One region of the Lottiidibacillus patelloidae genome, then DNA from elsewhere that is predicted to be linked to it. Evidence: predicted binding sites of a transcription regulator. Region 1 holds the regulator's gene; the other holds the start of a gene.
The links. Region 1 encodes CtsR, which represses protease genes until heat stress. Its sites were predicted from a motif close to ATGGTCAATAAAGGTCAAACA; they were not measured.
Positions count from the first base shown of each region.

Region 2: a site for CtsR is predicted at 14,528-14,548, ahead of clpP (ATP-dependent Clp endopeptidase proteolytic subunit ClpP). Genes of this name have one in related genera too.

Region 1 is NZ_NPIA01000010.1:6-16,777, reverse strand. It holds gene secE (preprotein translocase subunit SecE) at 1-57, opposite strand, end outside; gene rpmG (50S ribosomal protein L33) at 100-249, opposite strand; gene sigH (RNA polymerase sporulation sigma factor SigH) at 324-980, opposite strand; gene CIB95_RS14575 (NYN domain-containing protein) at 1,051-1,560, opposite strand; gene rlmB (23S rRNA (guanosine(2251)-2'-O)-methyltransferase RlmB) at 1,564-2,307, opposite strand; gene CIB95_RS14565 (Mini-ribonuclease 3) at 2,313-2,726, opposite strand; gene cysS (cysteine--tRNA ligase) at 2,726-4,126, opposite strand; gene epsC (serine O-acetyltransferase EpsC) at 4,140-4,781, opposite strand; T-box leader at 4,837-5,046, opposite strand; gene gltX (glutamate--tRNA ligase) at 5,101-6,555, opposite strand; gene ispF (2-C-methyl-D-erythritol 2,4-cyclodiphosphate synthase) at 6,616-7,092, opposite strand; gene ispD (2-C-methyl-D-erythritol 4-phosphate cytidylyltransferase) at 7,094-7,780, opposite strand; gene CIB95_RS14535 (PIN/TRAM domain-containing protein) at 7,814-8,884, opposite strand; gene disA (DNA integrity scanning diadenylate cyclase DisA) at 9,052-10,122, opposite strand; gene radA (DNA repair protein RadA) at 10,125-11,498, opposite strand; gene clpC (ATP-dependent protease ATP-binding subunit ClpC) at 11,688-14,132, opposite strand; gene CIB95_RS14515 (protein arginine kinase) at 14,146-15,213, opposite strand; gene CIB95_RS14510 (UvrB/UvrC motif-containing protein) at 15,216-15,752, opposite strand; gene CIB95_RS14505 (CtsR family transcriptional regulator) at 15,781-16,245, opposite strand; rRNA gene rrf (5S ribosomal RNA) at 16,493-16,609, opposite strand; partial or broken rRNA gene CIB95_RS14495 (23S ribosomal RNA) at 16,679-16,772, opposite strand, start outside.
Region 2 is NZ_NPIA01000009.1:62,934-79,705, forward strand. It holds gene rnr (ribonuclease R) at 46-2,388, opposite strand; gene CIB95_RS14405 (alpha/beta hydrolase) at 2,423-3,172, opposite strand; gene secG (preprotein translocase subunit SecG) at 3,352-3,582, opposite strand; gene eno (phosphopyruvate hydratase) at 3,694-4,986, opposite strand; gene gpmI (2,3-bisphosphoglycerate-independent phosphoglycerate mutase) at 5,003-6,541, opposite strand; gene tpiA (triose-phosphate isomerase) at 6,534-7,295, opposite strand; gene CIB95_RS14430 (phosphoglycerate kinase) at 7,320-8,504, opposite strand; gene gap (type I glyceraldehyde-3-phosphate dehydrogenase) at 8,590-9,597, opposite strand; gene CIB95_RS14440 (sugar-binding transcriptional regulator) at 9,627-10,646, opposite strand; gene CIB95_RS14445 (glutaredoxin family protein) at 10,791-11,024, opposite strand; gene rpoN (RNA polymerase factor sigma-54) at 11,037-12,323, opposite strand; tRNA gene CIB95_RS14455 (tRNA-Arg) at 12,479-12,557, shown strand; gene CIB95_RS16260 (DUF5667 domain-containing protein) at 12,986-14,296, opposite strand; gene clpP (ATP-dependent Clp endopeptidase proteolytic subunit ClpP) at 14,603-15,187, shown strand; gene CIB95_RS14470 (HPr family phosphocarrier protein) at 15,240-15,497, opposite strand; gene whiA (DNA-binding protein WhiA) at 15,513-16,463, opposite strand; gene CIB95_RS14480 (gluconeogenesis factor YvcK family protein) at 16,486-16,772, opposite strand, start outside.

The DNA of each region.
Region 1 (16,772 bases):
ACGTGTTGGCCAACTAACTTTTTTCATTTCTTTTACTACATTACGAAAGAAATTCATCTTAATTCCCCCTAAGATTTCCCCTGCTTGCAAGGCGGTTATCTATTTTGTTTCTCGGTGGATCGTATGTGCATTACAGCTCTTGCAAAATTTCTTTATTTCTAATCTGTCTTGACGTGCATTTTCATTTGTTGGCGTCGAGTAATTACGACTATTACAAATGTTGCATGCCAAAGTTATTTTTTGACTCATCATAAACACCTTCTTTAAATACACATGACTTTAAAAATTTATCAAATGATAAAGAAAATGTCAATGTGAGCCTTTTACAAACTGATTTCTCGCAATTCCAAATACCTTTCTAGCTTACGCTTGACGCGTTGTAAGGCATTATCAATAGATTTGACATGTCTATTCAAATCAACTGATATTTCTTGATAGGTACGGCCATCTAAATACAGCATTAAAACTTTTCTTTCCAAATCACTTAAAAGCTCGCCCATTTTCACTTCGATATCATCAAATTCTTCTTGATTAATCACTAAGTCTTCTGGGTCCATCACTTTCGAACCAGATATAATGTCCAAAAGCGTACGCTCAGACTCCTCATCATAAATAGGCTTGTCCAAGGAAACGTAAGAGTTCAATGGAATATGCTTTTGTCTTGTCGCTGTTTTGATTGCCGTAATTATCTGTCTAGTAATACAAAGTTCCGCAAATGCTTTAAATGAAGACAGCTTGTCCCCTTTAAAATCACGAATAGCTTTATATAACCCAATCATACCTTCCTGAACGATATCTTCACGATCAGCTCCAATAAGGAAGTATGACCTAGCTTTTGCTCGCACGAAATTTTTATATTTATTTATTAAATATTCCAGTGCCGAGCTATTCCCGTCACGTACGAAAATAACTAGTTGTTCATCCTCTATTGCTTCAAAGTCTTCTCTAGCTGTACCATTGAGGTATTCATTCACTACGATCCCCCCGAAACCGGCAGCATAACTACATATAGAAATATTATACAGTACCGTTTCAAGTAGCGTCAACAACTCATCGGCTACCTCTTCGCCATTTTTCGAAAATTTCTGCTATTTCTGAAGATAATTGAATTTTTACTTTCGCTTTTTTACTTTTTTTATTTTCTAACGCCTTTGTTATATTATTTTCAATCATTTTAAATTCTTGGAGTAATTCTCTAGCAGAAAGTCGTAATGCGCCTTGTCCGAATATTGCCCACTGCTCAGTAAAGTCGGATGTCGCAACGGATACTTGGGTTCGTTTATTCTTTAAAGACATAGCTAACTTTTCTATACATTCATCGGCTGTTTCGTTCTCTTTCGTATAAAGAACTTCAACCTTGTTTTGTGTCATTTTTTTCTCGACTCCAGGAACTAGATGCGCATCAAATACTACTATAACTTTGACTCCTTTATAGCCTTGGTAATTTGCTAGCTTCGCAATTAAGTCGTCTCTGGCTGCTGCAAGATCTGACTCTTTTAAAGCATTCCAACTCGATGAAGCACCAATTACGTTATAGCCATCAACGATAAGAATATCCATCCATTACCTCTTAATCGGCATACGTTTTCGAAGTACTTCATACATAAGCAAGCTAGCTGCAACCGAAGCATTTAATGACGTAACTTTACCTAGCATTGGTAGAGTTAATAAGAAATCACATTTCTCCTTAATGATGCGCGACATTCCTTTTCCTTCACTTCCTATTACTAAAGCTAACGGCATGTCCGCTTCCATCTCTCGGTAGTCTTGTTTCGCACTTGCATCTGTGCCGGCAACCCACACACCTTTTGCTTTTAAGTCCTCAATTGTTCGTGATAAGTTTGTCACTCTAGCAACAGGAATATATTCGATAGCACCAGTTGAAGCCTTGGCAACTGTAGCGGTTAAGCCTACCGCTCTACGTTTCGGTATAATAACACCATGGGCACCGGTTGCATCTGCTGTTCTTAATATAGAACCTAAGTTATGAGGGTCCTCCAATTCATCTAGAATAATCATGAATGGTTGTTCTTCTCGTTTTTCAGCTAAGCGAAAAATGTCTTCAATCTCAGCATATTTATAAGCTGCTATTGAGGCAACAACACCTTGGTGAACATCTGTTTTCGCTACTCCATCAATCTTTTTTCTTGGTACAAATTGAACAATTATTCCACTTTCTTTCGCTAAGGCTATGACTGGCTTCATAGCGTTTTTTTGCGCACTTTCTGCAATCCATATTTTATTTATTTCTCTTCCTGCTCGCAAAGCTTCCAGCACAGGATTTTTTCCAGCAATCCATTCTTCCATTATGGTCACTCCTTTCCGTCGATTAATTCAATTGTTTTTTCTAAAAGCTCTTGCAGCCGCTCATCTCTTCCTAACAAATGCAAGTAACCGATAATTGCTTCAAATCCCGTGCTATTTCGATAGTCTTGAATCTTTGTATTTTTAGGAGAGGTAGCAGATTTAGCATTCCTCCCCCTTTTCACAATAGCTAATTCTTCTTCATCAAAATAATTCAATTCAAATAGCTCCATAACTATATATGACTGCGCCTTAGCACTAACATAATTTGTAGCAATTCGGTGTAACTCTCTCGGCTTCACTTGACCTTTAGCTATTAAGTGTTCACGAACATATTGCTCTAAAACAGCATCGCCCATGTATGCTAGCGTTAAACCATTAAGGAGCTTATAATCGATGTTATTTGCTTGATTATTTGCCATTACTTTCTTCTCCAACGAGTGCCTTGCGGTGTATCCTCAAGCAAGATGCCTTTTTCCGTAAGAGTATCTCTAATTTGGTCAGCAAGAGCAAAATTACGATCTTTTCTCGCTTGAATACGATCTTCCAGCAATCTTTCAATTTCTTCGTCTAGTAATTCCACTTCACTCGATATTTTAATTCCTAACACAGTTGCTATTTCGTTAAATAACGAGATAAATGCTTCAATTGTATTTATTGATACATTTTTTTCTTGCAAATAGATGTTTGCATCTTTTGACAATTCAAATAAGACAGATATTGCATTAGCAGTGTTAAAGTCATCATCCATCTCTTTCATGAATGTTTCTTTATGCGCGTTTAGCTTTTCCAACCATTGCCCACTTTCTTCAGCTAAGTTGGCTGTATTTTCTTTGCGGTGCTGTAAGTTAATAACGGCGTTTTTTATTCTTTCTAGTCCGTTTGTCGCACTTTCAAAAAGCTCATCGTTAAAGTTAATTGGATGACGATAATGAACAGATAAGATTAGAAAACGAATCACTTCAGGATCTTGTTTCTTAATAATGTCATGCACTAATACGAAGTTCCCTAAAGACTTAGACATCTTTTCATTATTTATATTAATATAACCGTTGTGCATCCAATAGTTAGCCATTGTTTTCCCTGATAAAGCTTCTGATTGAGCAATTTCATTTTCATGGTGTGGGAACTTTAAATCTTGCCCACCAGCATGAATATCAATTGTTTCCCCTAAATACTTCTTTGCTAATGCAGAACACTCAATATGCCAACCAGGTCGTCCATCACCCCACGGACTTTCCCATGAAATTTCATTACTTTTTGCCGTTTTCCAAAGCGCAAAATCTAAAGGATCCTGCTTTTTCTCTCCGATATCTATCCTTGAACCTAAGCGTAAGTCATCAATAGACTGCTGTGAAAGCTTTCCGTATTCTTCAAACTTTTTCGTTTTAAAGTAAACATCTCCTTCTGACTCATACGCATACCCTTTTTCGATTAATTGTTCAATAAACGCAATTATTTCACTCATGTTTTCCGTTACTCGCGGGTGGACATTAGCTCGTTCTACTCCTAATGCTGAAACATCTTCATGATATGCATCAATGAAACGCTCGGCGATGTCATTAACATCTTCCCCTAATTGGTTTGCAGCTTTAATTAACTTGTCATCAACATCTGTAAAGTTTGAAACAAAGTTTACTTCATAACCACGATATTCTAAATATCTACGAACTGTATCAAATACGATTGCAGGACGAGCGTTGCCAATATGGATGTAGTTATAAACTGTTGGACCACATACATACATTTTCACCTTACCTTCTTCTAGCGGCTGAAACATTTCTTTTTCTCGTGTTAATGAATTAAATATTTTAATTGCCATTCTCACTCACTCCTCACCTTTTCACTTTTTCTTTTATCAATTGGGCTTTTAAGCTTGCTATTTCTTGCTCAAGTTTTTGGAAGCGATCTGCTACTGGATCTGGCAAGTCACGATGGTTTAAATCACGCTTTACCTTTTTTCCATCTTGAATGACGACTCTTCCAGGTATGCCAACGACCGTAGAGTTTTGCGGTACGTTTTGCAAAACAACTGAACCTGCACCAATTTTTGAATTTTTCCCTATTGTAATAGCACCTAAAACTTTGGCACCAGAGGCAATTAATGCATTATCTTCAATCGTCGGATGACGCTTTCCTTTTTCTTTACCAGTTCCGCCTAATGTAACACCTTGAAAAATTGTCACATTATCACCTATTTCACATGTTTCACCAATAACAACACCCATTCCATGGTCAATAAAAAATCGATTTCCGATTGTTGCCCCGGGGTGAATTTCGATGCCAGTGAAAAACCGACTAACTTGCGATATTACCCGAGAAATAAAAAAGAATTTTTTTCGCCATAAAAAGTGGGCAATTCGGTGCATCCATATTGCATGAAGTCCAGAATAAGTAAGAATCACTTCAACATAACTTCTAGCTGCGGGGTCTTGATCAAAAATAACCTCTAAATCTTCGCGAAATGACTTAAACATGCAAGGCCCTCCTTTTTAGTTATTTAAATAAAAAATACGCCTCTGTGTCGTTAAACACAGAGACGCTTTTGCGCGGTCCCACTCTGCTTAGAGGAATATTTCCTCTCGCTTTACTCTGATAACGGTAGAGTACCGCTTTTATTTACTAACGTTCAATAAAAGACTCCGAGGTGCATTTCAAAGCCGCTTCCTAAACCACTTCCAGCCAAGGTGGTTCTCTCTATAAAGATAACTGACTTTTACTTCTCCTCATCAACGTTTTCCTATGTTCTTATACTATATTATATTCTAATTAATATGTTAATCCTGCGCCTAAAGTTTAAAGTAATTGTTCCAATCGGCTAATAATAACATCTTTTCCTAATAAATGAATCGCTTGTGGTAAATCAGGTCCATGAACTTGCCCTGTCGTTGCAACACGGACAGGCATAAATAAATTCTTTCCTTTATGACCTGTTGATTTTTGCACAGCTTTAATCGCACCTTTAATATCTTGTGCTGTAAATTCCTCTAACTGCTTTACATTTTCTAAAAATGCACGAAGTACCTCTGGGACTTGTTCACCACTTAATACTTCTTTTGCTTCTTCATTATAATCAAGATCTGTACGGAAAAACAAATCTGTTAACTCGACGATTTCCGCTCCATAATGTAACTTTTCTTGATGAAGTACAATTAATTCTTTTGCCCAATGCTTTTGCTTTTCATCTAAGCTTTCTGGAAGGCGCCCTGCTTTTATTAGATGTGGTAATGCAATATTAACTAAACGTTCTTCCGAAAGTGACTTCATATATTGGTTATTTAACCACGTTAGCTTTTGTGTGTTAAATACAGCTGGCGATTTCGATAATCTGTCTGTATTAAAAATAGAAATGAATTCTTCACGAGAAAACTTTTCTTCTTCTCCTTCTGGAGACCACCCTAATAAGGCAATAAAGTTAAATAGTGCTTCTGGCAAATAGCCAAGTTGGTCGTATTGTTCAATAAACTGGATAATCGACTCATCACGCTTGCTAAGTTTTTTATGCTGTTCATTTACAATTAACGTCATATGTCCAAATACAGGCGCTTCCCAATTTAATGCTTCATAAATCATTAATTGCTTCGGCGTATTTGTAATATGGTCATCTCCGCGTAATACGTGAGAAATGGCCATTTCATGATCATCCACAGCTACAGCAAAATTATAAGTAGGTATTCCGTCTTTTTTAACGATTACCCAATCACCTATTCCGTTAGATTCAAACGACACTTCTCCTTTAACTACATCATTGAATGTGTACGTTTTATTTTGTGGAACTTTAAAGCGAATACTCGGTATGCGACCTTCCGCTTCAAAAGAAGTCTTCTCATCTTCAGATAGATCACAACATTTCCCACTATATGTCGGCATTAATCCTTGAGCCATTTGCTCTTCACGATGCGCTTCTAATTCTGCTTCTGTACAATAACAGCGATATGCTAAGCCACGGTCAAGTAAATCTTCATAATATTTTTTATAAATATCGATTCTTTCTGTTTGGCGGTATGGTCCATATCCACCATCTTTATCGATACTTTCGTCCCATTCAATTCCTAACCATTGCAAGTATTTCAGTTGGCTTTCTTCGCCGCCTGCAACGTTTCGCTTTAAATCTGTATCTTCAATACGGATTATTAACTTTCCGCCTTGGTTTTTCGCAAATAAGTAATTAAATAATGCTGTACGAGCATTCCCTATATGTAAATGTCCAGTTGGACTTGGTGCGTATCTTACTCGAATGTTATTTTCCACCTTTAACACCTTCCATTTTACGTTTTCTGTCCTCTATTATCGCCATCATTACTAGACTGGTCAAGCTTTTGTTATCAAAACGACCGCTTGAGAAGCAATCCCTTCTTCTCTCCCTGTAAAACCGAGTTTTTCGGTCGTAGTAGCTTTTACATTTACTTGCTGGATTGATGCATTTAGTAGTTCCGCAATTTTTTCACGCATACTCATAATGTGAGGTGCCATCTTAGGTTTTTGTGCCATAATTGTACAATCTACATTCCCGAGCTTGTAGCCTCTTTCTTCTACCATCTTCCATACATGTTTTAATAGCAATTTTGAATCTGCATCTTTAAAAGCTTCATCTGTATCAGGAAAATGTTTCCCAATATCCCCTTCACCAATCGCACCTAAACAAGCATCAGCAATTGTATGTAATAAAACATCTGCATCAGAGTGGCCTAATAGTCCTTTTTCATGAGGAATCTCAATCCCACCAATAATTAACGGTCGCCCTTTTACCAATTCATGTACATCGAAACCTTGTCCAATTTTTATCACGCTATTTCTTCCTCTCTTCTAGTATCATATTTGCATATAAAAGGTCGTCTGGCGTTGTCAGCTTAATATTTTTATAGTCACCTTCAACGATTGCGACCTCTCGTCCGATCTTTTCTACGAGACTGGCATCATCTGTTCCTATGTACGCTTCTTTTTTAGCATATTCATGAGCCTCTTTTAATAACGAAATACGAAAAGCTTGCGGGGTTTGAATTGCCCACAAGCTTGAACGGTCTACCGTTTCCGTTACTTTGCTATCAGTTACTTTTTTAATCGTATCTTTTACCTGCACAGCTAAAACTGCCGCTCCAACTTCGCTTGCTTTTCGTGTTAATTTTAAGAATGATTCCTTTGTGACGAAAGGACGAGCTCCGTCATGTACAAAAACAATACTGTTATCATTCGGCAAAGCTTTAAGGCCATTATATACACTATGTTGACGTTCACTTCCACCTTCAATAACAGCCTTTATCTTTGCTAATTTATAGCGTGAAAATAACGATTCCATCTCATTAATTTCCGCTTTGTTTGCAACAACAATGATTCCTTTACAATGTTCATCTTCTTCAAAAATACTTAATGTATGAATGAGTACTGGCTTATTTTCTAATAAAAGAAACTGTTTATTTTTACCTGCTTGCATTCGCTTTCCTTGCCCCGCTGCAGGAACGATTACTTGATATTCCAATTTGATCGTCCTTCCAAACATAACATGCAATTGTTATAATGCTTTTTCTAATAATTTAGGTTTTGCAAAAATCATTCGTCCAGCGGATGTTTGTAGGACGCTCGTTACTAACACTTCAATTTCTTTTCCTATATAGTTACGCCCTTCTTCGATGACGATCATCGTACCATCATCTAGATACGCAATCCCTTGATTTTGCTCTTTCCCGTCCTTAATAACTTGGATGTTTAATTCTTCACCTGGTAAAACAACAGGCTTTACTGCATTTGCCAAGTCATTAATATTAAGTACGGACACCCCTTGTAATTCACAAACTTTATTTAAATTGAAATCATTCGTTACTACAATACCTGAAACCAACTTCGCCAATTTAACTAATTTACTATCAACTTCAGAAATGTCATCAAAATCACCTTCATAGATTTCAACGTTCATTTCCAATTCCTTTTGAATTCTATTTAATATATCTAATCCTCTTCGACCACGATTTCTCTTTAATACGTCGGATGAATCCGCTATATGCTGAAGTTCTTCTAGCACAAAACGAGGGATAACAATCGTACCTTCTAAGAATCCTGTTTGACAAATGTCAGCAACACGACCATCAATAATAACGCTAGTGTCTAATATTTTTAGCTTGCCAGCGTCTACTTCAACTTTATCTTTTACACCTTTACTAAACAATTGAATAAGTTCATCACGCTTTTTATAACCAATTTGAAAACCTAAATAACCTAGTAATATCGATAGAAAGCTTGGAACAACTGTATTCACAATTGCTATATCCTCAATAATACTTAAAGGTAATTGAATTAAAAAGGCAACTATTAAACCAAATATTAAGCCAAGTGTGCCTAATAACACATCAGTTACAGGTGCTTTTACTACTTTTTCTTCTATCCATCTGATTAAACCAACAACATAATCTACAAAGAAAAACGTAACGAAAAATAAAATAATAGCTCCTAAGACTGCACTAGCATATGCATTGGTTAGCCATTTCACATCACCAATATTTAATAACCTAATGATCTCGGGAATAAATAAAAATCCTAGCATTGCTCCAATAATCATAAAGAATAAGTGCACGATTCGCTTAACCATGCGTTCACCTCCTCTTTTCATTATTCACATAATCTTGCAGGATTAACCTTAGTATAGAGGAAAAAATTTCTTGATTTATTATCGTCAGATTAGCATAACAAGGACTTTTTTTCAAATTAGAAAACTCTAAATTTTACCAAATTAACATTTGGCGTGTCAACAACATTTTATAAGTGCCGATCAATAATTAGTTGTTCTCTAATACGCTGAATACCTTCCTTAATTTTTTTTGCTCGAATTTCACCTACACCATTTACTTCATCTAATTCTTCAATAGAAGCTTCGATAATTTTGTTAATATTTTGGTACTTTTGAATAACGTTTTCTATTATTAAAGCTGGCAACCTCGGGATTTTGTTTAATACTCGATAGCCTCTTGGGGTTAAAGGTGCTTCTTCCAGGATGGCTGTTGATGGATATCCTAATAACTTCATAATTGTTTGATCTTCTAGAAGCTCTTCACTCGAAAGAGATTGTAACTTACTTATAACTTCGTATGGATCTTCCTCTAATTCCTTTGTGTAATCTTTAATTAATAATATAGCCTCATGTTCAACATCAGCTAATAACTCTTTCATTTGCATACTAATAAGGCGTCCTTCTGTCCCTAATTCATTTATATAGTTTAAAATTTCTCTTTTAATCCTTAGCACCATCTCTACTCGGTGAATAACTTGTGTAACCTCATGATACGTTACTAGCTGTTCAAACTCTAAAGCACCTAAATTGGTAACGCTTTGGTCTAAAACATTTTTATACTTCTCAAGTGTTTGGATCGCTTGGTTTGCTTTCGTTAAAATGACTCCAATCTCTTTTAACGCATAGCGAAAAGACCCTTTATAAAGGGTGATTACATTGCGCCGTTGGGAAATCGCAATGACCAAATTACCGGTCTGTTTTGCAAAACGCTCCGCTGTTCGGTGTCTCATACCTGTCTCAGTAGAAGGAGTTGATGGGTCGGGAATAAGTTGTGTATTTGCATATAGAATTCGCTTGCCACACTCACTTAATATTAGAGCTCCATCCATTTTTGCAAGTTCATAAAGTTGGGCAGGGGAATAACTGCAGTTAATTGAAAAGCCACCGTCAACTACTTCCGTCATATTTTCGTTATAACCAACTACAATTAACCCACCTGTCTTTGCCCGTAATATATTATCAAGCCCTGACCGCAGTTCAGTTCCAGGTGCGACAAATTGCAAAATTTCACTTCTTTTCCCAATTTGATTATGACCCATCTTTATCCTCCTAACGCATATTCTAATGCCTCCTGAACAGTTGAAACACCAACTACTTCTATCCCATCAGGAATTGTCCATCCTCCAATATTTTTCTTCGGAATAATTGCACGCTTAAATCCTAGCTTGACGCATTCATTCACTCGCTGATCGATTCGCGACACTCTACGGACTTCCCCTGTTAAACCTACTTCTCCTATAATTACATCTGTTGGTCTCGTTTCATCATCACGGAAACTTGAGGCAATACTAACTGCAACAGCTAAATCTATTGCTGGTTCATCCAGCTTTACTCCACCAGTTACCTTTAAATAGGCATCTTGGTTTTGTAAGAGCATTCCGACTCGTTTGTCCAAAACTGCCATCAATAATGAAACCCGATTATGATCTAACCCTGTTGCCATTCTACGAGGGTTTCCAAAACTGGTTGGGGAAACTAGGGCTTGTATTTCAACTAGTACTGTTCTTGTACCTTCCATAGAAGCTACGACAGTTGATCCCGCTACACCTCTGGAACGCTCTTCTAAGAAGATTTCTGAAGGATTTGCCACCTCAGTCAAACCTTCCTCTTTCATTTCAAATATACCTATCTCGTTCGTTGAGCCAAAACGGTTTTTTACACCTCTTAAAATTCGATAGCTATGATGACGCTCTCCTTCAAAGTAAAGTACCGCATCTACCATATGCTCTAACATTCGCGGACCAGCAATTGCACCTTCTTTTGTAACGTGACCGACAATAAAAATAGCGATTCCTTTCGATTTTGCAATTCGCATCATCTGACCTGTTGATTCTCTTACTTGCGACACACTCCCTGGAGCACTCGTTACTTCTTCTTTAAAAACGGTCTGAATGGAATCAAGAATGACTACTGCGGGGTTTGTTTGATCAATTGCTTGTTCAATAAAATCTAAATTTGTTTCTGCATAAACGTGTAAATCTTCATCATCAATATTAAAGCGATCCGCTCGTAATTTAATTTGTTTTAATGATTCCTCACCTGTTACATAAAGGACTTTTTGTCCACTTCTAGCTAAACCAGAAGACGTTTGTAACAATAAAGTTGATTTACCAATTCCAGGGTCTCCACCAATTAAAATTAGTGAACCCGGTACAATTCCTCCACCAAGTACACGATTGAACTCTTTCATACTAGTTGGAATACGAGCTTCTTGCCCTCTAGCAACATTCTTTATAGATTCTGGCTTGTTAGGGCCTGAGCTGCTTGAAGCAAAAGATCTTGATTGCGCTTTCCCAGTAATTACAAATTCCTCGACGAACGAGTTCCACGCTCCACACCCAGGACATTTACCTAACCATTTCGGTGTTTCATAACCACACTCTTGGCACATAAACTTCGTTTTCTTTTTTGCCATTCTCTCTCTCCTCTATATCTATACTCTTATTTTATTATAGCCCAATTTAAATATATTCATGGATATATATAGAAAACTTGCTCTTGAGTTAACCAAACCTTATGTAAAGTTACTGATATCATGGTCAAATGACGGTTATATAAATGTAAAATAAAACCGAAAGCTAATCGCTTTCGGTTTTATATCTTTTTATTTTTTAACTGTTCTACTTTTATTAATTACTTTAAATTCATCATTAATAAAGTCAATTGTAATTTTTTCACCTTTTTTAATTGTTCCTCTAAGCAATTCTTCAGATAGTCGATCTTCTACTTCTCTTTGAAGGGCACGACGTAGTGGGCGAGCTCCATACTCTGGATCATAGCCAACATCAGCGATCTTTTCCTTCGCTTCTTCTGAAAGCTCAAGTTCAATCTCTTGATCTAGAAGTCGTTTAATTAACTCAACACCCATTAATGAAACAATTTTATTTATATGTTCTTTTTCTAATGAATGGAACACAATAGTCTCATCAATTCGGTTTAAGAATTCAGGGCGGAATGTACGTTTTAATTCCTCCATGACCTTACCTTTCATATCTTTGTACTTTTGATCATCACTTTCAATCGTGAATCCTAAATATTTGTTTTTCTTTAATGTGCTTGCCCCTACATTTGATGTCATTATGACAACTGTATTTCTAAAGTCGACTGTACGTCCTTTTGAGTCAGTTAACCTTCCATCCTCTAATACTTGTAATAAAATATTAAATACTTCCGGGTGAGCCTTTTCAATCTCATCAAGTAAGACAACAGAATAAGGTTTGCGGCGAACTTTTTCCGTTAATTGTCCACCCTCTTCATGACCTACATACCCTGGAGGTGATCCAACTAAACGTGAAGTTGCGTGTTTCTCCATATACTCGGACATGTCTATGCGTATAATTGCATCCTCATCACCAAACATAGTTTCCGCAACTGCTCTCGCTAGCTCCGTTTTACCGACTCCAGTTGGTCCAAGGAAGATGAACGATCCAATTGGACGTTTAGGATCTTTTAATCCTGCTCTCGCTCGTCTAATAGCCTTCGAAATGGATTTTACGGCTTCTTCTTGCCCAATGACACGATTGTGAAGAATTTCTTCCATTCGTAATAATCTTTCTGTTTCTCCTTCGGCTAGTTTAGAAACCGGAATTCCCGTCCAGTTTGCGACAACAATAGCAATATCCTCGGTAGTAACTTCTGTATTTTCTTGACCTTGTCGCTCTTTCCATGCCTTTTTCGTTTGATCTAATTCTTCTCTTAAACGCTGCTCAGAATCTCTTAATGATGCAGCCTTTTCAAACTCTTGGCTTTGAACTGAAGCATCCTTCTCTTTTTTTACTTCCTCTAACTTTTGCTCTAACTCTTTTAAGTTAGGCGGAACAGTATATGAGCGTAATCGTACCTTTGAAGCAGCCTCATCAATTAAATCTATTGCTTTATCTGGTAAGAATCGATCTGAAATATATCGGTCTGAAAGCTTCACCGCGGCTTTAATTGCTTCGTCTGTTATCGTTACTCTATGGTGTGCCTCATAACGATCACGTAACCCACGTAAAATAAGCTCCGATTCCTCTAAGTTTGGTTCGTCGACTGTAATCGGTTGGAAACGTCTTTCTAAAGCAGCATCTTTTTCAATATACTTTCTGTACTCATCCAGTGTTGTTGCACCAATGCATTGTAGCTCACCTCTAGCAAGAGAAGGTTTTAAAATATTAGAAGCATCAATTGCACCTTCTGCACCACCAGCACCGATTAATGTGTGTAATTCGTCAATAAATAAAATAATGTTTCCAGCTTGGCGAATTTCGTCCATTACCTTTTTTAAACGGTCTTCAAATTCACCACGGTATTTTGTGCCAGCAACGACTGTTCCCATATCTAGTGTCATAACTCGCTTGTCTCTTAACGTTTCTGGAACTTCATTTTGAACGATTTGCTGAGCTAAACCTTCAGCAATGGCAGTTTTACCAACACCTGGTTCTCCAATTAAAACCGGATTGTTCTTCGTTCTTCTACTTAAAACTTCTATTACACGTTGAATTTCCTTACCACGTCCGATAACCGGATCTAATGTTCCTTCTTTTGCAATTTCTGTTAAGTCTCTTGCTAAACCATCTAAAGTAGGTGTGTTTGCAGTTGATGACCTTCTACTTTGGTTGCTAGATGATGTATTTTCACTACTTCCTAACAGTTGCAATACTTGCTGACGCGCTTTATTTAGACTTACCCCTAAATTATTTAATACTCGAGCTGCAACCCCTTCACCTTCTCGAATAAGACCAAGTAGAATATGTTCTGTTCCTACATATGAGTGGCCTAGTTTGCGAGCTTCGTCCATAGACAGTTCAATTACTTTTTTGGCTCTCGGAGTATAGTGAATCGTTTGCTGTTTCGTTTCACTTTTTCCAATGAGTCCCTCTACTTCTTCTTGAATCTTTTCAGGACCAAGTTCCAATGCTAATAAAGCCTTGGCAGCAATCCCTTCACCTTCTCGGATTAATCCTAACAAAATATGTTCAGTTCCTATATTATGATGTCCTAATCGATGAGCCTCTTCTTGTGCTAAAGCTAGAACTTTTTGTGCTCTTTCTGTAAATCGTCCAAACATCATTTGTATTTCCTCCTTATTCCTTCTCTAATTTCATTCTTTCGCGAATGATTTTTGCTCGTAGAATATCTCTTTTCTCTGGTTCTAGTCCTTCACCAGCATATGCTTGAAGTAAATTCGGTTGTGATACAATCATTAATTCATTTAATATATTTGCTGACATATTAGAAATTAAATTTAAATCAATTCCTAGTCGTACATCAGATAGACATTTTGCTGCTTCTTTATATGATATTAGTCGACTGTGGGAAAGTAGACCGAAAGAACGATAAACTCTATCCTCCAACCCCACTTTAGATGTTTTAAGCAACTTTTCCCTCGCTGTACGTTCTTGTTGAATTAGTTGCATAACTACACTCCGGAGGTCTTCGACAATATCTTCCTCCGTTTTGCCTAATGTAATTTGATTAGAGATTTGAAAAATATTCCCTAACGCTTCACTGCCTTCTCCATACATCCCTCTAACTACTAAACCTAATTGACTGACAGCTGGAATTAGACGATTCATTTGATTAGTTAGAACTAATGCTGGTAAGTGCATCATGACAGAAGCTCTTAAACCAGTTCCAACATTTGTTGGACAACTAGTTAAATATCCTTTTTTATCGTCAAAGGCATAATCTAACTTCTCCTCTAACCAATCATCTATACCACTAGCTAATGTAAGTGCTTCACTTAATCTCAAGCCGGAAAATAAGCATTGAATTCGAATGTGATCCTCTTCATTTAACATGATACTGACTGCTTCATTTTTACTAAGCAAAACTGCGCCATGTTTTGATTCATTAGCTAAATTTGGGCTTATTAAATGTTTCTCTACTAACACATTTTTTTCTATTCGTTCCATATTTGCTAATTTATGAAGAGAAATAGTTCCGATTCCTTCATACATACTATTTTCTATTTTATTCTCTATTACCTGTAATATTTCTTCTTCTTGTTTTTCTGATGCAATAATAGGAAAGGGATAGTTACTTAAATTTCTAGCTAAGCGAACTCTACTACTTAGCACAATATCATTATCAGGTCCGGATTCCTTCATCCACGGACTAATTGTGCTTTTCATAAATTGCTCAATAGACATCTTTATTCCTCCCCAGTGTCGCCAAACTGTTTTTCTAAACTACGGATTCGATCTCTCATTTCAGCGGCTTTTTCAAATTCTTCTTTTGAAATATATGCTTGCATTTCATCCCTTAACTTTTGTATCTCTTTACGGAAAATTAGCTTTTCCCCAAGTCTCTTTGGAATTTTTCCCGCATGTAAGGTGTTTCCACTGTGAACTCTCTTTAAAAGTGGTGTTAACTTCGATTCAAATTCTCTATAACAATTTGCACAACCAAATCTCCCTACTTTAGAGAAAGTAGCATATGTCATCCCACATGTAGTGCACATTAATTGCTGTTTTTTTTCGAAGCTCTTCGAATTATTTGCAATGTTCATTTGTTCAAAGTTTAATAGCCCTGATAGTAAATCATGAATTGAAAAGTTATTTGCATACCCTGAAAACTCTTCTGATTTCTTTGCGCAGTATTCACATAAATGTGTTTCTGTTTTTACGCCATTAACCTCTTTTGTAAAGTGTAAAGTTGCAGGTCGTTCATGACATTCCTGACATTGCATCAAAAACCTCTCCCTTACAATATTGATCCTATATTTTATATCTTAAGCTCATTACCATAGCTCTTAGCATTTTTGCTCTTAATTCATCACGAAGTGGAAGTTCAACACTAAGCACGTTTCGGTGTAAAACACTCAGCATTATTTGGGCTTCCCGTTTTGTAATAACACTTTCTTCTAACAGACGAATGATAAAGTGATCTGAAGTAGTTTGAGAAACACGGTTATCAATCATGCGATACAAGTCATCAAGTAAATCAGCTTGATTATTTGCTTCTACTTTACTGATGCGAATAAAACCTCCGCCTCCGCGTTTACTTTCTACTAAATAGCCTTTTTCAATAGTAAATCGAGTGTTAATAACATAATTTATTTGTGAGGGGACACATTGAAACCTATCGGCTATTTCATTTCTTTTTATTTCAACTACACTACTATCACTTTTTTTTATAACACTTTTTAAATATTCTTCAATAACATCAGATATATTTCGCATTCGGCCCTCCCCTACTTTTGACTTTGACTATCTTTGACCTTAAGACTATTATACGAGGCATGCAAAAGTCTTTCAAGAATATTGCTTAAATATTTTTTAATCTTTCACCTTAATAATGACATATGTATTTAAATGAACTTTGTTTACCACAAATAAAATTATTAACAAAAAAATAGCATTTCATTCAGTTTTAAAGAAATAGACAAATAAAAAAGAAGTTGGATATCATCCAACTTCTTTTTATATTGCCTGGCAACGTCCTACTCTCACAGGGGGACAGCCCCCAACTACCATCGGCGCTGAAGAGCTTAACTTCCGTGTTCGGTATGGGAACGGGTGTGGCCTCTTCGCCATCATTACCAGACAAGTTATTAAATTAAAGGAACATCGTTCCTTCAAAACTAGATAACGACAATCACACACATTTAAAAATTTGGTTAAGTCCTCGATCGATTAGTATCTGTCAGCTTCACGTGTTACCACGCTTCCACACCAGACCTATCAACCTCATCATCTCTAAGGGATCT
Region 2 (16,772 bases), on a different contig from region 1:
ATAATAATTCTAAGAGCGTCAAATAGAAGCTCTATAATAGAGCTTCTATTGTTTACCGCGCTTTCTTCGTTTCTTCTTTGCTGCTTTATAAAATGGCTCTTTGCCACCTTTTTTCGGACTATTTTCCCCTGGCTTATTGCCTTGTTTATTTCCTTTGTTTCCATCCTTATTGCGGCCTTGGCTTTTTCCACGTTTTCTGGAATCACCTTTCGTTTGAATTACTTTCGGGCGATCCTCTCGTTTTTTGCGGTTACTACCTTTCATGCCGACTACTTCAAAATCAATTGCCCGCTCTTCCACATTAACATTCGTGACACGAACAGAAATTTCATCTCCAATACGGAACACATGTCCAGTTCTTTCACCGATCATTGCATAACTTCGCTCATCATATCGGTAATAGTCATCTGTTAATTCTGTAACATGTACAAGTCCTTCTATTGTATTCGGAAGTTCAATAAACATACCGAAATTCGTTACAGAACTTATTATTCCGTCAAACTCTTCACCAACTTTATCTTCCATGAACTGTGCTTTCTTTAAGTCATCTGTTTCTCGTTCTGCATCAACAGCACGGCGTTCCATTAAAGATGTATGACGTGTAATATCAGGAAGCTTCGCTTTCCAATAGCTTTGCGTCTCTTCACTCATCTTTCCTTCAAATAAATACGTTCTAATCAGGCGGTGAACGATTAAATCTGGATAACGGCGAATCGGCGATGTAAAGTGTGTATAAAACTCTGTTGCTAAACCAAAGTGACCTAGGCTTTCCGGATCATACTTTGCTTGTTGCATAGAACGTAGCATCACTTTACTAATGACAGCTTCTTCAGGTTCCCCTCTCACTTCCTCTAACATTTGTTGAAGTGAGCGTGGGTGAATTTCATTCCCTTTCCCTTTGATCACATAACCGAAGTTTGTAATAAATTCTAAAAAGCGTTGTAGCTTCTCTTCCTTCGGATCTTCATGAATTCTATATAAGAAAGGAACTTTGAGCCAATGGAAATGTTCAGCTACTGTTTCGTTTGCAGCTAACATAAATTCTTCAATTAAACGCTCAGCTACTGATCTTTCACGAAGGACTATATCAATTGGGTTACTATCGTCATCAACCATTACTTTTGCCTCTGTAAAATCAAAGTCAATTGCACCACGGTTCATGCGTTTGTTCCGCAATACTTCAGCTAGCTCTTCCATTAGTTGAAACATTGGAACTAACGGTTCGTAGCGCTCGATTAATGCCTCATCTTTATCTACTAGAATAGCTCTTACATCACTGTAAGTCATACGCTCAGTCGTTTTAATGACACTAGCAAAAATATCATGGTTTACGACTGTTCCACTACTATCTATTTCCATTTCACAGCTTAATGTTAAGCGATTTACTTTCGGGTTTAAACTACAAATTCCATTGGAAAGGCGGTGAGGAATCATCGGAATAACACGGTCGACTAAATACACACTCGTTCCACGTTCAAAAGCTTCTATATCAATAGGTGATCCTTCCTCAACATAATGAGTTACATCAGCAATATGAACACCTAGCTTGTAATTACCATTTTCAAGTCGCGAAATAGAAATTGCATCATCTAAATCCTTTGCATCTGCACCATCGATTGTGACAATAGTTTCGTCGCGCAGATCGCGTCTACCTTTCATCGCTTCTTCAGGCACTTCATCAGGAACATTATTTGCTTGCTCCATCACATCCTCAGGGAATTCCCTCGGTAGACCATGTTTATAAATAACAGAAAGTATATCAACTCCCGGGTCATTTTTATGACCAAGAATTTTAATAACTTCCCCTTCAGCACTCATCTTTCCTTCAGGATATTTTGTTATTTTCACAACAACTTTATGACCTTCCATTGCCCCATTACTTGCTGCTTTTGGAATGAAAATATCATTTTGTATTTTTTTATTATCAGATATAACGAAACCAAAATGCCTACTATCAGAATAAGTACCGACGACCTCAGTAATCCCTCGTTCAATTATTCTTTCGATAGTCCCCTCAGGTCGAGCACCTGAAGATTTTATACTTACCCGAACTAAAACAATATCACCATGCATTGCACTTTTTAATTCTGAAGCTGGAATAAAAATATCAGAATGTCCTTCTTCCTCAACTTCAACAAAAGCAAACCCTCTAGCGTTTCCGATTACTCTCCCACGCATTAAACTCATTTTTTCTGGTAATCCATAGCGGTTGTTTCTTGTACGAACGATATATCCTTGTTCTTCCATATGTACAAGTGTTTGTACGAAATCTTTAAATTCATGTGAGCCTTCTATCCCAAATGCTTCCTCAAGCTCTTGTACAGTTAGGGGCTTATATGTTTCTTCTTTCATGAATTTTATTAATTGTTGAATTCTTTCATTTTCCATCTATAATCTTCCCTCCTTACTAATTATCAAATCACTATTTTGTCCAATCTAAGCTTTCTAAGAATGAGTAAACATCTTCATGTAATTGCTCTTTTTCTTTACCTAATGTAATGACATGTGGAGATTGTTCATACCACTTTAAATCCTTTTTCACGCTTTCAATGTTTTTATAAATAAAACTTGCGTCATCAGGATTAATCATTTCATCATGTGTAGATTGAACGACAAAAGTCGGACCATAAATTAAATCAATTGAATTACGGACTTCTTTTAGAAGATTTGCCAGTAAATGTAACGTTCTCAATGGCGTTTCTTTAAAATGTTTCAATTCTTCATTTATTTGTTCCGAGCTTTTCTTTTCACGAGATTTATATTCTCTTGCATATTCCGTTACTCCATTTTGCATTTTTTCGATATCTAGGTTCATTGGGGCACACATCGGCACAATACCTTTTATAGGTACAGTGTATCCTAATTTCAAGGAAAATACCCCTCCAAGAGATAGGCCGACTACAGCTATTTCCTCATATCCCAACGACTTTAAATAGTCATACCCAGCCATGACATCTTGCCAATAATCATCAGGTCCTGTAGTAACTAATTGTTCTGGTGGCACACCATGCCCTTTATATTGTGGTGCATGACATGTATAACCTTTTTTTTGCAAAAATCTACCGAGCATACGAACATCAGCTGAACTACCTGTAAAACCATGTAAAAGTAACACCGCTCGATTTCCTTCTTCTGCCGAAAATGTAAATGGCTTAGGTGCAATAATTTTCATAGATGACATATACCTCTCTTTTAGCTAAATACGTTTATTTTATTAGTTTATGCAACTAATGCACACACTATCTATAATTTAAACTTTGCTATAATTACAAAATAGTAAAGGTAAAACTTTCCATATTATTTAACCAAAAGAAAAACAGCAAGAATAAATCTTGCTGTTTCTTTTACTGTTTACGCAAAATATGCGACAGCGATTGCAAATACAAAGAATAAGACAGCTAACACTGTTGTAACACGGGCAAATACCGCGTCAATTCCGCGAGCTTTCTTTTGTCCGAAAAGCTGTTCAGCTCCACCGGAAATTGCTCCAGATAGTCCAGCACTTTTTCCTGATTGCAATAAAACAATTGCGATAAGTGCAAGTGAATCAATAACTAAAAGCGTTGCAAATAATGTATACACTATGGCTCCTCCTTATGAAAAGAAACACTTTACGATAATACTAATTTACCATACCGTGCCATTCCTTACAAGATAAAAAATCCTCCGTAAGGGAAACGGAGGATTTTATTATTACTTAATATTGTAAAATGCACTCATTCCGCCATACTTGCTAGTAAGACCTAAGTAATCTTCAATACGTAATAATTGATTGTACTTAGCTACACGATCAGTACGTGAAGGAGCACCCGTTTTAATTTGGCCTGCATTTGTTGCAACAGCGATATCAGCAATCGTGCTATCTTCTGTTTCTCCACTACGGTGTGAAATTACCGCTGTATAGCCAGCACGTTTCGCCATTTCAATTGCATCGAATGTTTCCGTTAACGTACCAATTTGGTTTACTTTGATTAAGATAGAGTTTCCTACTCCGTTTTCGATACCTTCAGATAACTTCTTCGTATTCGTAACAAATAAGTCATCACCAACTAATTGTACTTTATCTCCGATACGTTCTGTTAGTAATTTGAAACCATCCCAATCATTTTCATCTAAACCATCTTCAATTGAGATAATTGGATATTTCGCGCAAAGCTGTTCATAGTAGTCAACCATCTCTTCAGAAGTGTAAACAACACCTTCACCTGAAAGGTGGTATTTTCCGTCTTCTTTATTAAATAGCTCAGAAGCTGCAACGTCCATTGCAAGTTTAACTTCTTCACCTGGTTTATAGCCAGCACCTTCGATGGCTTCCATAATTGTTTGAAGAGCCTCTTCATTTGATCCTAAGTTCGGCGCGAAACCACCTTCATCACCAACTGCAGTGTTATAGCCTTTATTCTTTAAGACTGCTTTTAAGCTATGGAAGATTTCAGTTCCCATACGAAGTGCTTCTTTAAAGTTTTCCGCACCTACAGGCATAACCATAAATTCTTGGATGTCTACATTGTTGTCTGCATGTTCCCCACCATTGATGATGTTCATCATTGGTACTGGAAGTGTTCTAGCATTAAAGCCACCTAAGTATTGATATAAAGGAATTTCTAAGTAATCAGCAGCAGCACGAGCAACAGCCATTGAAACACCTAAAATTGCATTGGCACCTAAGTTACCTTTGTTTTCTGTTCCATCAAGTTCAATCATCGCTTGGTCAATTGCAGCTTGATCAAAAACTTCATAGAAGTCTTCAATTTCAGGAGCAATCTTCTCATTTACGAAGTCAACCGCTTTAAGAACTCCTTTTCCTAAGTAACGAGACTTGTCGCCATCACGTAATTCTACCGCTTCATATTCTCCAGTAGAAGCACCGCTTGGAACTAATGCGCGCCCAAAAGCACCTGATTCTGTATAAACTTCAACTTCAACTGTTGGATTCCCGCGAGAATCTAATACTTCACGTGCATAAACATCTGTAATAATTGGCATAATTTCTTCTCTCCTTTTAATTTTCCTTAATTAATGAATTTCCTGTCATTTCCTTCGGTTTCTCTACTCCAAGTAAAGAAAGGACTGTTGGAGCTAAATCACCTAAAATACCATCTTCTCGTAAAGTGATACCTTTTTTAGTTACGATGACTGGTACTGGGTTAGTCGTATGCGCTGTCATCGGCTTATCGTCATCAGTAATGACTTGATCGGCATTACCGTGGTCAGCAGTGATGACGGCAATTCCACCTTTAGCTTCAAGAGCTGCCGTTATTTTTCCTAAACATTCATCGACAACTTCAACAGCTTTAATTGTCGGTTCTAGCATACCAGAGTGCCCAACCATATCAGGATTAGCAAAATTTAAAATTATTGCATCATGGTTATCGTTTTCAATTTCAAATAACAATTTATCTGTAAGTTCATAGGCGCTCATTTCAGGTTGCAAGTCGTATGTTGCAACTTTCGGCGAGTCAATTAAAATTCTTTCTTCGCCAGGGAAGGCATCTTCTCGACCACCACTAAAGAAAAATGTCACATGAGGATATTTTTCAGTTTCAGCAATACGTAGTTGCTTTAACCCGTTTTGTGAAAGAACTTCTCCTAAAGTATTATCTAAATTTATAGATTTAAACGCTACATATCCTTTTACCGTCTCACTAAAATGGGTCAAACAAACGAAATGTACATTTTGTGGGACGTTCTCGCCGCGATCAAATTCCCTAAAGTCTTCATTTGTAAAGACGCGAGAAATTTGGATTGCACGATCAGGACGGAAGTTAGCAAAGATAATTGCGTCGTTATCTTTAATTGTAGCAACTGGCTTATCACTATCATCTACAATAACTGACGGAAGAACGAATTCATCATAGATACCTTTATCATATGAATCTCTTACACATTCTGTAGCACTTTTGTATGTAAGTCCTTCTCCATGAACCATGGAATCATACGAACGCTTCACTCTATCCCATCGTTTATCACGGTCCATTGAATAATAACGTCCAGATATTGTAGCAATTTTCCCAATGCCTAGTTCATCCATTTTCTTTTCCAATTGATTAATGTACGTTTGTGCAGATTGTGGACCAACATCTCGACCGTCAAGAAAACCATGAATGAAAACATCTTTTAAGCCTTGGTCTTTCGCTAACTTTAAGAGAGCAAAGAGGTGGTTAATATGACTGTGAATACCGCCGTCCGATAACAACCCAAACAAATGTAACGCCGATTTTTTTTCTTTTGCTGCATTCATTGCTTCAATAAACGTCTCGTTGTCAAAAAAATCTCCATCACGAATCGATTTATTTACTTGCGTTAAACTTTGATAAACAATGCGGCCAGCTCCGATATTTAAATGACCAACTTCAGAATTCCCCATTTGCCCTTGAGGAAGGCCTACAGCTTCACCACACGCCGTTAATGTTTCGTGTGGATATTCATTCCATAGCTTATCGAAGTTCGGCTTTTTCGCTTGTGCGACAGCGTTGCCTTTTGTGTTTTCACGCAGAGCAAAGCCATCTAAAATAATTAGTGCAACTGGCTTCTTAGCCATGGTTTACCGCCTCCAACAATTGAAGGAAGGATTGTGCCTCAAGACTTGCGCCACCAACTAGTGCACCATCGATATTTGGCATAGCCATATATTCTTTAATGTTTGCAGGTTTTACACTGCCACCATATTGGATTCGTACCTTGTCAGCAACTTCTTGCGAGTATAAGCTTGCAACTTTTTCGCGAATTTCTCCGCATACGTGATCAGCATCTTCAGCTGTTGAAGACTTGCCAGTTCCAATCGCCCAAATTGGTTCATAAGCAATAATTGTTGTTGCAACTTGTTCTTCAGTTAACCCAGCAAGGGCTTGTTCCACTTGATTTGAAACTACTTCCGTCGTCTTGTTTTCTTCACGTTCTTCAAGTGTTTCACCTACACATGCAATTGGGTTAAGGTTGTATTTAAATGCTGCATGTACTTTTTTATTTACTGTTTCATCAGTTTCTGCAAACATTTCTCTTCGCTCAGAATGTCCAATAATAACATAAGGAATTTTGCAATCTTGTAAAGCTAGTGGACTAATTTCACCAGTAAATGCACCGCTTTCTTCGAAGTGCATCGTCTGAGCTCCAATTTTCAATTCACTGCCTTCAGCTTCCATCACAAGCGATGGTAAAAATAGCGCTGGCGCACAGATGACTGAATCTACTACTTCACTTTTAGGCATAAGTCCCTTCACTTCTTCTACAAATTTCTTAGACTCTCCTAATGTTTTATTCATTTTCCAGTTTCCCGCAATAATCGGTTTACGCAATTTTGTCACCTTCCTAATTCAAGCTTACTTATCATTTAGTGCTACTACACCTGGTAATTCTTTACCTTCCATAAACTCTAAGGAAGCCCCACCACCAGTTGAAATGTGATCCATTTTATCTGCAACATTGAATTTCTCAACTGCAGCGGCTGAATCTCCACCGCCAATTACTGTATATGTATTTGTAGCATTCGCTAATGCATTTGCAACAGACCTCGTACCATTAGCATAGTTACTCAGTTCAAACACGCCCATCGGTCCATTCCAAATAACTAATTTTGATTCTGCTATAACTTTTTCGTACGTTTCGATAGTCTTAGGTCCAATATCTAATCCCATATAGTCTGAAGGTATATTTTCGATATTAACAACTTTTATGTTTGCATCATTTGAGAACTCGTCAGCTGCAATAACATCTTCCGACATTAAAAGCTTAACCCCGTTTTCTTCTGCTTTCTTAATAAAACGTAAAGCTGTTTCAATTTTATCTTCTTCAAGCAATGAATTTCCGACTTCGTATCCACGTGCTTTTATAAATGTATAAGCTAAACCGCCACCAATAATTAAGTTATCTACTTTATCAAGCAAGTTATCGATAACGTCAATTTTATCTTTTACTTTTGCTCCACCGATAATAGCTGTAAACGGTCGGTCAGGAGTTGATAATGCACGACCTAGTACATCTAACTCTTTTTCCATTAAAAGTCCAGCTACCGCAGGGATATATTGTGCTATACCAGCAGTAGAAGCATGGGCACGATGAGCCGCACCGAATGCATCATTCACATAAATGTCAGCTAAGTCAGCAAATTGTTTCGCTAGTTCAAGATCATTTTTTTCTTCACCAGCATAAAAACGAACATTTTCTAACAGTAAGATTCCACCGTCAGACAATTGGCCAATGGCTTCATTTACTTCTGCGCCATAAGCTTCATCCGTTTTTAATACTTCCACATTTAACAATTGACTTAGTCGCTCGGCAACTGCATCTAAACGCAATTCTTCAACAACTTGTCCTTTCGGGCGACCTAAATGACTTGCTAAAATCACTTTTGCTCCACGTTCTGTTAAGTACTGAATTGTCGGCAATGCCGCTCGAATTCTCGTATCATCAGTAATGTTTCCATCTTTCATTGGAACATTAAAATCTACTCGACAAAATACCTTTTTCCCACTAACATCTACGTCACGAATCGTTTTCTTGCTCATTAAAAGGACCCCCTATCTAGTATGTAAACATGAAAGAGAGGAGAAAGGAATGTTTCCCTAGTCTCCCCATTATATTCCAAACTTATTATAACCCTTTTTGAGCAATAAAGTCGACTAAGTCAACTACTCGATGTGAGTATCCTGATTCATTGTCGTACCAAGATACAACTTTAACCATATTACCTTCCATTACTAATGTTGAAAGAGCATCAATCGTTGAAGAATATGGTGAACCATTGTAGTCACGAGATACTAATGGCTCATCACTATAAGCCATAATTCCTTTTAAGTTTCCTTCTGCCGCTTCTAGTAAAGCTGCATTTACTTCTTCTGCTGTAACATCTTGACCAACTTCAGCTACTAAATCAACAAGTGATACATTAGGTGTCGGTACACGCATTGCCATTCCATTTAATTTACCTTTAAGTTCAGGTAATACTAATGAAACTGCTTTAGCTGCACCCGTTGTAGTTGGGATAATGTTTTCTGCAGCAGCACGTGCACGGCGGTAATCTTTATGTGGTAAATCTAAAATTTGTTGATCATTTGTATATGCGTGAACAGTAGTCATCATTCCACGACGGATACCAAATTTATCATTTAATACTTTAGCAAATGGTGCTAAACAGTTTGTTGTACATGATGCATTAGATATCACATGATGGTTTGCTGCGTCATATTGCTCATGGTTAACACCCATAACAACTGTAATATCTTCATCACTAGCTGGTGCCGAGATAATTACTTTTTTCGCTCCTGCTTCTAAATGCTTTGCAGCATCTGCGCGTTTTGTGAAACGTCCTGTTGATTCTACAACAACATCTACACCTAAGTCTCCCCAACCTAATTGTGCTGGATCTCTTTCTGCTAAAACACGAATTTCTTTCCCATCAACTACTAACGTGTTTTCATTTACTGTTACATCTACTGGTAATGTACCGTGCACAGAATCATACTTTAATAAGTGTGCAAGCATATTAGCATCTGTTAAATCATTTACTGCCACAATTTCAATATTTTTATTCTTTAATGCTGCTCGTAATACATTTCTACCTATACGTCCAAAACCATTAATACCAACTTTAACTGTCATAACTAATTTCCTCCTATTTTTAAAAACATTTATTTTAAGGCTAATAATTGTGTAGCAACGCCTTCATCGATTACTAGTACATCCGTATATCCCATCTTTATGTAAGCCTGGATAGCTGCAACTTTAGAACTTCCACCAGCAACAGTAATGACTCTTTTTTCTTTTGTAAGATCATCCAACTGGATACCAAATGTATTAATTCGATGAATCACATCACCATTTCCATCAAAGTAGTAACCAAACGCCTCACCGACCGCATCTTGTTTTTCAAGAATTTCAATCGTTTCATCAGATGCTTTCCTTCTCTTCGCCATTTTTTTTGCATCACCAATTCCATGTATTATGATTGTTGATGATTGGATAAGGGAAAGTATTTCTTTCACATGTTTTTCTTTAATTAACATGTCATACGTTTCATCACTTACTTCGTCAGGAACGTGAAGTAAATGGTACTCACTTTCTGCACCGTTAGCCATTTGTGAACAAATCGTATTCGCTTCAAATTCGACTCGCTCTCCAAGACCACCTCGTGCAGGAACAAAAACCATTTTTCGATGTTTAGGATCAGGCTTCACCATTTTAGAGACATTACCTAGCGTTGTCCCACCAGTTACTGCAATAATGTTTTCTTCTTTTAAAGAACGCATTAACGCTTTAGCTGCAGCTTCGCCTAACTCTATTTTCACTTCATCGCTTTCGTCACAATCGCCTTCTACTATGTTGACTTCTTTTACGTTTAATTTGTCCTTTAACCTATTTTCTAACCCTATTATTCCCGTTTGTTCTTTAATAATTTGTTCAAATACATAAAGAACTTCTTTCCCTGTTTCTGTCATAGTCATTCCTGATGGCGCAATTTTAATTAACCCTTCATCTCTTAACATCTCTACATCTTTTCTTAAAATACGCTCTGTTATATCTAATTTTTGAGCTAAACTTCTTCTCCCAACAGGTTGCATTGAACGAATGTACTTTAGTAATTGATGTCTTCGATATAAAGTTCCGATATGCTCGGGTAATAATTTTTCTATTGCAGAGAATAATTTCATATAAAGCTCCTTTACAAAAAAGGGTTGGTCACTTTTTGTCCCATAGGTTAAATTATGTCCCATTTAACGCAAAAAAATACAACCTTTTGGCTACCTATATTGTAGCAAGGTTGTATAGAATATGCAATGAAATAGACTGAATTTTCACAGTAAGCGCTTTCTTAGCGTATTATATGAAATGATTCCACAATCGATTTCATCTTCACCAACTGCAATAACTGGTATCTTTATTTGATACTTCGCCAGCAGTTCGTCATCTTGATAAATGTCTATTACCTCTATTTGAAAAGGTTCCTCTAATTGTACTTTCTCGAGCAGCTTCAACCCCTTTTCACAAAGCGGGCAATTTTCTTTTGTGTAAAATGTTACTACTTTCATTACTTTGAACTCCTATCTTTCTTTTCTCATGGACGAAGATGATATGCCAAGTTGATTGCGATATTTAGAAATGGTTCTTCTAGAAATATCTAACCCTTCGAGCTTCATAACATCAACTATTTGTTGATCAGAAAGTGGGTTTTCCTTATTTTCTTCTGCTATCAACTTAATTAATTGCTTTTTAACAACAAACGAAGAACTATCTTTTCCTGACATGTTCTTTATTTTAGAAGTAAAAAATGTCTTTAATGGATATACTCCATGATTTGTTTGTACATATTTATTCTTAACAGCCCTACTTACTGTTGATTCATGGATTGAAATCACTTCTGATACTTCTTTCATTGTTAGAGGAACTAATATATTTGGGCTTTCTATAAAAAACGTCCTTTGTTTTTGAACAATTATTTCCATGACATTTTGAAGCGTAGTTTTCCGTTGCGAAATACTTCTAGCAAGCCAGCGATAATGCTGTAATTGTATTTTTATATAGTCGGAAGCTTCAGGGTGACTTGTTAAATCCATCTCATAATGCTGATTAACACTTATTTTGGGCAGTAGATGATCATTTAAAACAATAATTGGATCTTCTGAGTCAGCGATTACTTGAAAATCCGGAATAATATAATTAGGTTTTTCACCATAGCCACTCGCGGGGTTTGGATTTAATGTTTTAATAATAGCAAACGAATGTTTAACTTCTTCAACTGAAACAGCTAAGTCTTTAGCAATTTTATCCCAATTTTTCCTAGCTACATCTTCTAAATGATCTTTGACCATTATTTCCGCGATCGGGAATTTTCTATTTTTCCTTTTAAGTTGCAATAGGAGACATTGTTGCAAGTTTTCCGCACCTATTCCAGCTGGATCGAATTGCTGTAAAATTTCTAATGCTGCTTTTATTTTTTCTATCGGATACTTTAATGTTTCAGCGATTTCTGTAAGCGAATCAACAATATATCCTTTATCATTTAAACTCATAATTAAGTAGTTTATAATTTCTTTTTCTTCCAGTTTGACATTGAAGTCTATTAATTGTTGAAGCAAATAAGAACTTAATGTTAAATCTTCAGAATTAATGCCATCAATATTTTTATATTTCGACGTGCTAGTTACATACGTTTCGCTTATTGCTGACATCCGGGGTTCTTCAATATCTATTAGTGGATTATCCATGGCTTGTTCTTTAATAAATTGTGATAAGTCCATCGTAGAATATTGTAGTAACTCAATTGCTTGGCGTAATTGATTTGTTAACGCTAACGTTTGCCTTTGCGTTTGAAATAAACCAACTTTCATCTTTTTCACTCCCCCTATTATCATACACTATATAAGGATAGGAAGTAGAGTGGTTAATGATTGGAAAACTAAATCTTTACGATTCGTTTGACGAGACGAAAAACCTTGAAACTTAGGTCGGTAATAATTATAATAAATGAAGTCACTTAACATTTGCGCTCGTAGCTCAGTCGGATAGAGCGGTGGTTTCCGGTACCACGTCTGCCGGGGGTTCGAATCCCTCCGAGCGCGCCAATTACTTAGACTTAATAGGCTTTCCTAATGGAAAGCCTTTTTTATATTACTAGAAAAAAGGTGAACGGCGACTTTGAAGAGTGCTATAGTTAATCTCTTAGTTTTAATCATAAATTTATTATTTACTATTACGATTGGACTCTTTTTATTATGGAGTACATTATCTGTGTATACTTTGTTTTTCTGGTCGCTTATAGGAATTGTTAGTTCAATCTATTTTGCATTCTTCTTGAGAAGGTTTTCAAATTGGTCTGAATTTATGTATAAGATCCTATTACACGGCTGTTTCGTATTTTTTCTTTTATTTCTTTTAATCTTAATCCAAAATTTCACTTCATTTTTAAGCAACTTTTTTTGATTGAAATATAATAAATAAAAGCTCTGAGTTTTTTAACTCAGAGCTTTTTGTATTTATTATAATGATTAATTTATTCTTCTTCTTGTTCTTCTTCTTCTTCTTCGTCTTCTTCTTCATCATCTTCGTCTTCGTCTTCGTCTTCGTCTTCGTCTTCATCATCTTCATCGTCTTCTTCGTTATCGCTATCTTTTTTCTTTTTGTCTTTATTTTTGTTTTTGTCTTTATTTTTGTCTTTACCTTTTGCTTTTCCGTTATTTTCTTTTCTTTCTTCGCTATCTTCTACTTCTTCTTCTTCTTCTTCTGAACTATCGTCATCTTCTGATGAATCTTCTTTATTTTTATTTCGCTTTTCTTCTTTTTCTAGTGCTTTATTAGATTTTCTTTCTGCTTTCTTTTGTTCTTGCTCAAGCTTTTTAAGAAGCCACGCTTTTGCCTTAGCGTTATCTTCTTCAAGTTCCGTTAATTCTTCCATAAGCTCATCTTGTAACTCTTCTTTTTCTTCGTTAAATTTTTCTTCTAACTCTGCCATTTTTTCTTTGAATTCTTCTTCAGTTAAATCTCCAGCTTCATACTTAGCTTTTAGTTCAGCAATTTTATCCTCATACTTCTCATAAAGTTCTTCAGACTTTTCAACTGCTTTTTCTTCTAATTCAGCACGCTTTTCTTCTAAGTCTTCTGTTCTCTTCTCATATTGAGCTAAACGTTTCTCTACTTTTTTCATTGCTTTTTCAATATTCTTTGCAATTTCCTCTTTAGCTTTTTCACTTTGTACTGTTGCCATAACAGCTGTTAATGCTTCCATGTTTGTTGCAATTGCAACATCTATAACGTTTACATCATCATTTTCTTCTTCCGTTACAACTTCACCGTTCTCGTCAGTTGTTTCTTCTCCACTATTTTCTTCGGTCTCTTCAGTTAATGCCAATACTTCATCTTGTGCTTTTAACGCTTCATCAATTACTTCTTTCGCTAACTCTTCTTCGCCTTCTTTAATTAACTCTCTTGCTTCAGCAATACGTTCTGCTGCTATTTCTGCAAGTAATTTAGCTTTCTCCATATCATCAAATGTAAGAGCTACTTGAATGTTTTCAAAAACTTTGTCTAAGAAGTAAAATAAGTCCCCAGGTTTTAAACCACTATCCACATTTTCGTCTTCTGTTGTTTCTGTATCAGTCTCTGTTGTTGTTTCTGTATTCGTATCAGTCGTTGTTTCAACTGTAGTATCTTCATTTGTTTCTGTCGTTGTATCATTACTTTCCTCTGTCGTCGTTTGACCGTCTTCATTGCCATTTGCAAACGCTTGAGGGACACCACCAAATCCTGTTGATAACGCTAGTGCTAATGCTGTTGTAATTGAAATTTTCTTAATCTGCTTTTTCAATTTCTCTCACCCCATAATTTTTTTGTTTTTTTGCCTGTTACTTTATGTTTCGGAAATTATTCATTTTGTTTGGGGGTGGGAGTAAATTATTTTTACAAAAAGATAATTCATTGCGCTTTCATTGCATAACATAATATGTAGTTTAATTTTTTGGATACTAGGGAAAGATGTATAAAGTTTGAAGAAGGAAATAAAGGTAGATCAAAAGAATATACATAAAAACAGACATATAATTTGACCTATCTTGACCTTAAAAGGTATGATAAAAAATGAAAGTATTAGTATTTATGAGGAGGTTATATACACATGAACTTAATCCCTACGGTTATTGAACAAACAAGCCGCGGAGAACGTGCTTACGACATTTATTCTCGTCTATTAAAGGATCGCATCATTATGCTTGGAAGTGCAATTGACGATAATGTTGCGAACTCAATTGTTTCACAATTACTTTTCTTAGCAGCAGAAGATCCTGAAAAAGATATTAGCTTATATATTAATTCACCTGGTGGATCAATTACAGCAGGTATGGCAATATATGATACGATGCAATTTATTAAACCTAAAGTATCTACAATTTGTATCGGAATGGCTGCTTCAATGGGTGCATTCCTTCTTGCAGCTGGTGAGCCAGGAAAGCGAATGGCATTACCGAATAGCGAAGTAATGATTCACCAACCATTAGGTGGCGCGCAAGGTCAAGCTACAGAAATTGAAATTGCTGCAAAGCGTATTTTGTTCCTTCGTGAAAAGTTAAACCAAATTTTAGCTGATCGTACTGGTCAATCAATGGACATCATTCAAAAAGATACAGAACGCGATAACTTTATGACAGCTGAAAAAGCAAAAGAATACGGATTAATTGATGAAGTAATTTACCCATCAAAATAATGATTAAATAAAAAAAGTTCGAGAGCTACTTATTGCTCTCGAACTTTTTTGCTTATTTATTCTCATTTAAAAATGCTACTAATTGTTCTAAAGCTTGGTCTTGATCTTCACCATCTGCAGCAATTGTTACTTCTGTTCCTTTACTTACTGCAAGACTCATAATTCCCATAATACTTTTCGCATTCACTTTTTTACCATCTTTTTCTAATGTGATTTCTGCCCCAAAGCGATTTGCTTCTTGTACAAACATTGCAGCTGGGCGTGCTTGTAAACCTGTCTCTAATCCAACAATTGTTTTTTGTTCTACCATGTGTAACAACTCCTTTTAATATGGTTCTATTTTCTCACCTAAACGAATCTTTTCAGCAAGTTCATCGATTTTGCGTAGTCGGTGATTGATACCTGATTTACTTATTTTAGTTCCTGTAACCATTTCTCCAAGTTCCTTCAATGTAACATCCTGATGCTTGACTCGCAGCTCAGCGATTTCTCTTAAACGTTCAGGAAGAACTTCTAAGCCAACTTCTCTTTCAATAAAACGGATATTTTCCACTTGTCTTAAAGCAGCACCAATTGTCTTATTTAAATTAGCAGTTTCACAATTAACGAGTCGATTAACCGAGTTACGCATATCGCGGACTATTCGAACATCTTCAAAGCGTAGTAACGCTTGATGTGCTCCCATAACGTTTAAAAACTCAGTAATTTTTTCGCCCTCTTTTAAATATACAATGAATCCTTTTTTTCGTTCTAATGTTTTTGCATTTAACTCAAATGTGTTCATCAGTTCACAAAGTGCTTCATTGTGTTCTTTATATAAAGAGAAAATTTCTAAATGGTATGAAGACGTTTCCGGATTATTTACTGAACCACCAGCTAAAAATGCTCCTCGCAAATAAGATCTTCGACAACACTTTTTCTTTGTAAAGGAAGGTGATATTTTACGATTAAATATAAAGGTTTCATTCATTATTTCCAAGTTAGAAAGCATTTTTCTAGCGTCATTAGATATCCGAACAATATATACGTTATTTTTCTTCAAGCGCATTTTTTTACGAACTAATAACTCTACATGTATATCATACACTTTTTTTATTAAAGTATAAATCCTTCTAGCTATCGCGGCATTTTCAGTTGAAATATCAAGAACAATTTGCTGGTTACTAAAGGAAATAGAGCCATTCATCCGTATTAAAGCTGCCAGTTCGGCTTTAACGCAGCACTCTTTCACTTCTATATTTGTTAACTCTTTCTTTGTTTCTGAAGCGAAAGACATCTCCTCCACCTCCCTTATAATTTTATATTAAGGACAGTAGTATACTTGAAAGCTTTTTTGCATCATGACGGATTAATCCATCATGATAATGCATAATTTTATCACTAATAACTTCTACTGAAAATGATTTAAGTCTATTTTCATCATATGTTACAGCACGTTGACCCTTAGCACCATAAACATCAATTAATTCATGAGGAATATCTCCACTATTTACAATAATTGCATCAATGAAGTTTGAACCAAGATGATCTTGTAATGCTTGCAAATGGTCACTTGCTTTATAACCAATTGTTTCTCCAGCTTGAG